2 regions of the Peribacillus sp. NPDC097675 genome follow, and region 1 is predicted to be linked to the other one. Evidence: riboswitches for the same ligand, from Rfam matches in the RefSeq annotation. Region 1 holds a riboswitch; the other holds the start of a gene.
What was found. A riboswitch is a leader RNA that binds a small molecule or an ion and turns the genes downstream of it on or off. The one in region 1 is predicted to bind S-adenosylmethionine.
Positions count from the first base shown of each region.

Region 2: it holds a riboswitch for S-adenosylmethionine, as region 1 does, so the genes downstream of both, ACQKL5_RS14655 (bifunctional homocysteine S-methyltransferase/methylenetetrahydrofolate reductase) here and ACQKL5_RS20680 (Na+/H+ antiporter NhaC family protein) in region 1, are expected to answer to the same signal.

Region 1 covers NZ_JBNNSK010000020.1:25,384-28,812, forward strand. The annotation lists gene parC (DNA topoisomerase IV subunit A) at 1-1,159, shown strand, start outside; SAM riboswitch class I at 1,501-1,606, shown strand; gene ACQKL5_RS20680 (Na+/H+ antiporter NhaC family protein) at 1,795-3,087, shown strand; gene ACQKL5_RS20685 (alanine/glycine:cation symporter family protein) at 3,370-3,429, shown strand, end outside.
Region 2 covers NZ_JBNNSK010000009.1:139,553-142,981, forward strand. The annotation lists gene ACQKL5_RS14655 (bifunctional homocysteine S-methyltransferase/methylenetetrahydrofolate reductase) at 1-1,422, opposite strand, end outside; SAM riboswitch class I at 1,530-1,628, opposite strand; gene ACQKL5_RS14660 (MOSC domain-containing protein) at 1,740-2,381, opposite strand; gene ACQKL5_RS14665 (phosphatase PAP2 family protein) at 2,729-3,403, opposite strand.

The DNA.
Region 1 (3,429 bases):
TTTGACGAACACGGATATTACAGCTCTTAAAGCTGAAGCTGCTGAGTTAAACAGTAAAATTGAGGAATTGACTAAAATTCTAGGTAGCGAAAAGGTTCTATTGCAAGTAATTAAAAAGGAATTACGATTTATAAAAAAAGGGTATGATGACGGCCGACGTTCTAAAATTGAGAATGAGATTGAAGAAATTAAAATCAATCTAGAAGTCTTGATAGCGAGTGAGGACGTGGTGGTCACTGTAACGAAAGAAGGCTATGTCAAGCGTACATCGATTCGATCATATACAGCTTCCGGAGGGCTTGATTTTGGCATGAAAGATTCAGATCGCATGCTACAGAAGTTGGAAATGAATACGACAGAGGTGTTGCTGTTATTCACTTCCAAAGGGAATTTCCTGTATTGTCCAGTCCATCAGCTTCCGGATATTCGTTGGAAGGAAACGGGTCAACATATTGCTAATATCATCCCAATAGATCGGAATGAGCAAATCATTAAAGCCATTCCAATCAAAGATTTCAATCAACCAGAATTTTTAGTGTTCGTAACGAAAAACGGTATGGTGAAAAAGACTGAACTCTCTTGCTATAAAGCACAGCGTCATTCGAAAACTCTGGTAGGCATTAATCTAAAGGGTGACGATGAATTGGTGGATGTCCACCATACAAATGGCCAGGCTGAGCTGTTCTTAGTAACCCATAATGGCTACGGTTTATGGTTTGATGAAGATGAAGTGAGTATTGTTGGTATACGTGCCGCTGGTGTGAAGGGAATTAATTTAAAAGAAGATGACTTTGTCATTGGCGGTAAGGTATTAGCCAAGGATAGTAAGGAATCCATTTTTATAGTGACTCAGCGTGGAGCCATTAAGAAAATGAAATTGACGGAATTCGAAAAAACAAGCCGGGCAAAACGCGGCGTCGTAGTATTAAGGGAACTCAAATCAAATCCACATCGTGTCATCGGTTTTGATACAATCAATAAAACCGATAGTTTGTTCATTCTTTCTGAAAAGGGGAAGGTTGAAACCGTTCATGCTGCAACACTGAAAAATCATGATCGTTATACGAATGGATCCTTTATATTTGATGAAACGGAAAGCGGAAAAGCGAAAGAATTATGGAAGATTTCACTAGATGATGAATCTGTTAAAGATTCGTAAATCCTATCTTCACATAAAGGGATGCTGAATACAGTCAGCATCCCTTTTCTTAGTAACAACCCGTATGGCTAATAGCTCCTCTTGGCAGATATTCCGTGTAATGCCTTGACGAAAATGGTGGATTTTCAGCTGAATTCACTGTGTGAGCCGTCGAAGAACGAAGAGTCGGGATCATTAGTGTTGAAGAGTAAATACCCATGTACCTCCAGAGAAATCGACAATCCTTACCAAGAAGGAATTGGTACATTTTAGATTTATTAGTATCTTTAATACTTTACCTTGCGAAAATTCTAGAAATACTGTACTCTTATATTTGCTATGACAAAATGAATATTTCTTACTTCTTATCAAGAGAGACTGAGGGACTGGCCCGAAGATGTCTCGGCAACAGACTTAATGTAGAGTGCTGTGCCAAATCCAGCAGGCGATTGACCTGAAAGATAAGAAGAGTGTTTTATAGATTAAAAGACCTCTTCTTGTAATAAAACGGAAGAGGTCTTTTTGTATTCATAGGATATGAATTTGTTACTATTTCATAATCATCCCTATATATAAAATGAAGGGATGCCGCAAATTTAAAGAGTACAGAAAGAGTATTTCCATAACCATGTAAAAATAATAAAGAGGTGTACATCATGAGTTTAAACAACAAAGGGAATCCATGGGCTTTAACGCCGTTCATCGTTTTTTTGATATTATTTATAGGTTCTGGTGTTATTACTAGGGACTTTTACACATTTCCAGTAATTGTCGCCATTGCCATTGCTTCTGCTGCGGCACTGGCAATGAATCGAAAGGAATCGTTTAATCAAAAAGTAGAAATCTTTTGTAAAGGTGCAGGCGATTCAAATATCATGTTAATGGTTCTCATATTCCTATTGGCTGGGGCTTTTTCGGAAGTGGCCAATGGGATGGGTGCAGTAGAATCTACGGTGAATCTTGCTCTATCGGTTGTTCCGCAAAATCTATTAATGGTGGGGTTATTTATTATCGCCTGCTTTATCTCTTTATCTATGGGGACAAGTATGGGAACGATAGTAGCTTTAGCACCAATTGGAGTAGGAATTAGTGAACAAACGGATATTTCAGTTGCCCTATCCATGGCTGCGATCATTGGTGGGTCAATGTTCGGTGATAATCTTTCTTTTATTTCGGATACGACTATAGCAGCCGTCCGTACACAGGGAACGAAAATGAAAGACAAATTCAAAGTGAACTTTTTTATTGTTTTACCTGCTGCGATTATCACATGTGTTATCCTTGGTTTTCTGACGATGGGTGAACAAGCTACAATTTCTGGGGAAGCTTACAGTTGGATCAAAATTTTGCCTTATCTTTGTGTTCTAGTGGCAGCATTGGCCGGAATCAATGTATTCTTGGTTCTCTCTATCGGCATTGTCTTTGCTGGAATAATTGGTTTAGCGGATGGCAGTTATCATGCATTGGTAGTTATTCAAAAAATAGGAGATGGAATGGCTGGGATGTATGAAATCTCCTTCTTAGCAATTTTGATTGCAGGCATGGTTTCAGTCATCAAACATAACGGGGGTATAGATTATTTACTGAACCTCGTAACGAGAAAGAGCAAATCAAAAAAAAGTGCAGAGTTCAGCATCGCAGGATTGGTTGCTTTAACGAACCTTTCAACAGCAAATAATACAATTTCCATCATCATTGCTGGGCCACTCGCAAGAAATATTGCCGAAAAGTTTGGTATAGATCCACGGAAATCTGCCAGCTTGCTCGATGTTTTCGCTTGTAGTATTCAAGGATTATTGCCATACGGTGCACAACTACTTTTAGCGGCCGGTGTCGCACATATATCTCCTATCAGTATCCTACCCTATTCATTCTACCCAGTCTTGATTGGGATTTCAGGAATCATAGCCATTTTAATAGGTTTTCCTCGATTCTCGAAGAGGAAATAAAAATAGTATGGTTGGAAGAGTATCGATAAATCATGAATGTTACCCTGGAGCATGGTCTCCAGGGCTTTTTTTTAGAGTAAGTGATTTAGAATGGAAAGTGTGGATGAAACTTTAATTATTATAATATTCCAAAAAAACTAATATATACCTTCAATAATATTAAAATAGTATAATTAAATACTATATATGGGGTCACCCTTATTATTAAGTGTTTACTATTTTATAAAAGCGGGAACTTTAAAAGTATTGTATTGAAATAATTAGAGGTGGGTTCGTTTAAAAATGGAGATATTAGAAAAGTTTATTACAGAAACAAATGATTTATTATGGTCATCCATATTG
Region 2 (3,429 bases), on a different contig from region 1:
ATCCATATACTTCACATTTGGATTAAAAGCAGCGGCAATCTTGAAATTGGCCTGTTTGCCTAGACTTTGCCCTGAATAGGAGTAGCCTTGATTAAATTGCTTAACAAGACTTATCAAATCGAATGAAGATAAATCATAAACTGAAGTTGCTCCGGGAAAATCCCCTATCTTGGACGGATCTCCGGTGATAACCAAAACTTCATCCAGCCCGACCGTATGCAATCCCATTAAGTGAGATTGAAGCCCAATTAGATTTCGGTCTCGGCACGTAATATGGACCAGCGGATTCACATCTAGTTTGGCCTTTAATAAATTGGCTATGGTAGAATTCGAGATTCTGGGTGAAGCAAGGGAATTATCTGCTAAAGTGATTGAATCCACACCCGCTTTCTTCAAAGCTTCTGCTCCTGCCATAAACGTTTCGATTCCTAACTTCTTTGGTGGATCCAGTTCAACTAGAATGGTTCTCTCGGTTTTGACCCTTTCATGAAGAGCTACTTCCTGTTTCTTGGTATTCACCTCAATAATATCGATATGCCGAGTTTTCGTAATTTTATCTTTAACTGGCGCCAACGCGCCAACCATTTTCTTCACAGCCTGTATATGCAGTGGTGTCGTACCACAGCATCCCCCTATAATTGTAGCCCCTTGTTTTCTTAATTCGAGTGCACTTGAACCAAAATATTGTGGTTCCGCTTTATAGACAAGTCTCCCATCCACATAATCAGGAAGACTTGCATTTGGATAGATGGCAATCGACGCCTTCTGAGGCATTTCCACTTCTTCCAATGCCCTTATCATATGATGGGGGCCTAGACGGCAATTCACACCAACGACATCCGCACCCAGATATTCCAGTTTTTGAAAAGCTTCATTCAAATGAAATCCATTTTGAAGGTTTCCAACTTCATGCATCGATACATTTGCTATAATTGGCAGCGACGTTTCTTTTTTAGCGATTTGAAGCACCGTTTCAAGCTCTTCAAAATCATAATATGTTTCAAGAAGAATCCCATCTGGGTTTTCCAGTAGCAAACTGTATAACTGTTCACGAAAACCCCGTTTTATTTCTTCAATGCTTAAATCTGATTTACGGATGCTACGCTGGGCGCCAATTGTACCAAAAACGAATGCCTTCCCTTTTGCAACTTGTTTAGCAAGGATGACACCTTGGCGATTAATCCGGCTAACTTCTTCTTCAAGCCCATGCCGTTTCAATTTATGAAAATTGGCTCCATATGTATTAGTTTGTAGAATATCCGCACCCGCTTCTAAATACGCACGATGTATCGACTCAATTTTATCAGGATTGGTACAGTTTATTTCTTCATAACACTGATCGATTCCATAGGAATACAACAACGTACCCATCGCTCCGTCCCCCACCAGCATTCTTTCTTTTAGTTCTTTACGAAAATCCATATATACACCCTCTCTCAAAAACACTATGGTTTTTGTTCGGTTTAAATGAGTTTGAGAGTAAAGAAAAAAAACCTTCTCAAAGAAGAAGGTTTTTTCTCGAAACATTCTCCTCATCTATCAAGCTCTGCTTGCTGGATTTAGCACCTTTGCCTAGGCTGGTTGCTGAGGTTTCATCGGGCCAGTCCCTTCACCTCTCTCGATAAGATTTATTAAATTAAATTTTCTAAAGATTTAAAAATTTATTTATATTTAACTTACATGAATCATCCGTCATTTTCAATAGTATATTTGTCATTTCTTCATTATATTCGGATTATTTAAAATTGAATCCTATTCAAAAGCAAAGATTTCCATTCGTCTGCCAAAGAGTGTATCGAGAGTAGATTATTTACCCCATCCTGCCCATCACGATGATGGAGAATTACATCCGTTGCATAGAGGACCGTAACTTGATCCTGAAGCCGTTCTAATAATACGATATCGTCTTGTTTTCTTATCATTCCTTCTTGTATCACCTTAGCAAAATACCCAGTAAGATTAGTTTCCTTCACTAGTTTCAAAAAATCTGGTTCATGGTTAAAATGGGAAATCGTTGAGCAAGGAATACGTCCCTGTGTAATCTGTACGACAGTTTCACCTATGCGATACACATCGCCAATATACGTTTGATTTTCAGTCATTCCAGCAGTCGTCAAATTCTCGCCAAATGCAGGAATGGAAAGCTGTTTAAAGAATTTCTGATTCCAAAGATGATAATGCTCAAAAGGATAAAAACATAATGCACGGTCAGGTCCCCCATGAAATTTCCTATTACCTACACCATCCCCTTCGATACCTAATTTTGTAACAGTTACAGATTCAATTGACCTCTTTTTCATAGCCGTTTTCATTTTAACGCTTGAAAATTCCTCTTGTTTGGGCATTCCGATGTTAAGAGAAATAATTTTGCCATATTCCATTAGACATCTTCCATTTCATTATTTAATTAATAGATTGCATGAAGGTATATTCTGCTTTTAATTTTCAATATATTCAATTAATTATACCAAAAAAAAATAAAAAACACTTCTCTAGGAAAAAAATCCTTACAAAAAAGGCATTACCCTATAAAATAATGCCTTAGTTTTAGTAATTTAGTTGCTATTCTAGAATTAATTATGATAGAATATGAACACAATATATAGTCGAAAAATACATTCCGTCGCCTATATGTTGATTTCACGATTAATTTCCTCATTGTCGCTCTTTAGGGGGCGAATTTTTTTGTCTACTTTTAGTAAATGATTTCTCTCTCGGTGGACCATCCTTATCTTCTAAGCTTTTTTGGCACCTTATATTCGAGATAGCGTAACATCCATGCTGATATGGTAAGCCAGGCAGCACCCGCAACAAAACCTGCCACGACGTCACTCGGATAATGGACACCTAAATAAATACGACTCCATCCGATGATCAATGAGGCAAAAAGAGCTAGGATCCATAGAAGGCCTTTAATAAAATTTTTTTTGATCAATCGTATACATACAACTGCAATACTGCCATAAAGGATGACCGATGCCATGGAATGTCCGCTTGGAAAACTATACCCTGAAACTGATAATAACGGAGCGATATCCGGTCGTTCCCGTTGAAAAATATATTTTAACCCCCAATTAAATCCACCTCCTAATGCAGAAGTTAAAATTATGTAAATTGCGTAGTGTTTTTTACTAAATAAGAACAGAAATAGCGAGAAGACTGAAATCAGGGCAATTATCCATGTCAGAGAACCGAAAAAAGTCAGTTTGGTCACGAAATTGGTAAATTCTTCGCTAAAGGGGCCTTGTATAGATTCAATAACGGCCTTATCAAATTCGATTAACTCCCCTTCCTTCAATTCATCAACAATTTCATTGAAGATTAAAAAATAGATTACGATTAATCCAGCCATCATCGTCATATAAAGATATTTTTTTCTAACATGTACACTAAGAAAGTCCAATCTCCATCACCTCCTTTTAGCTCATT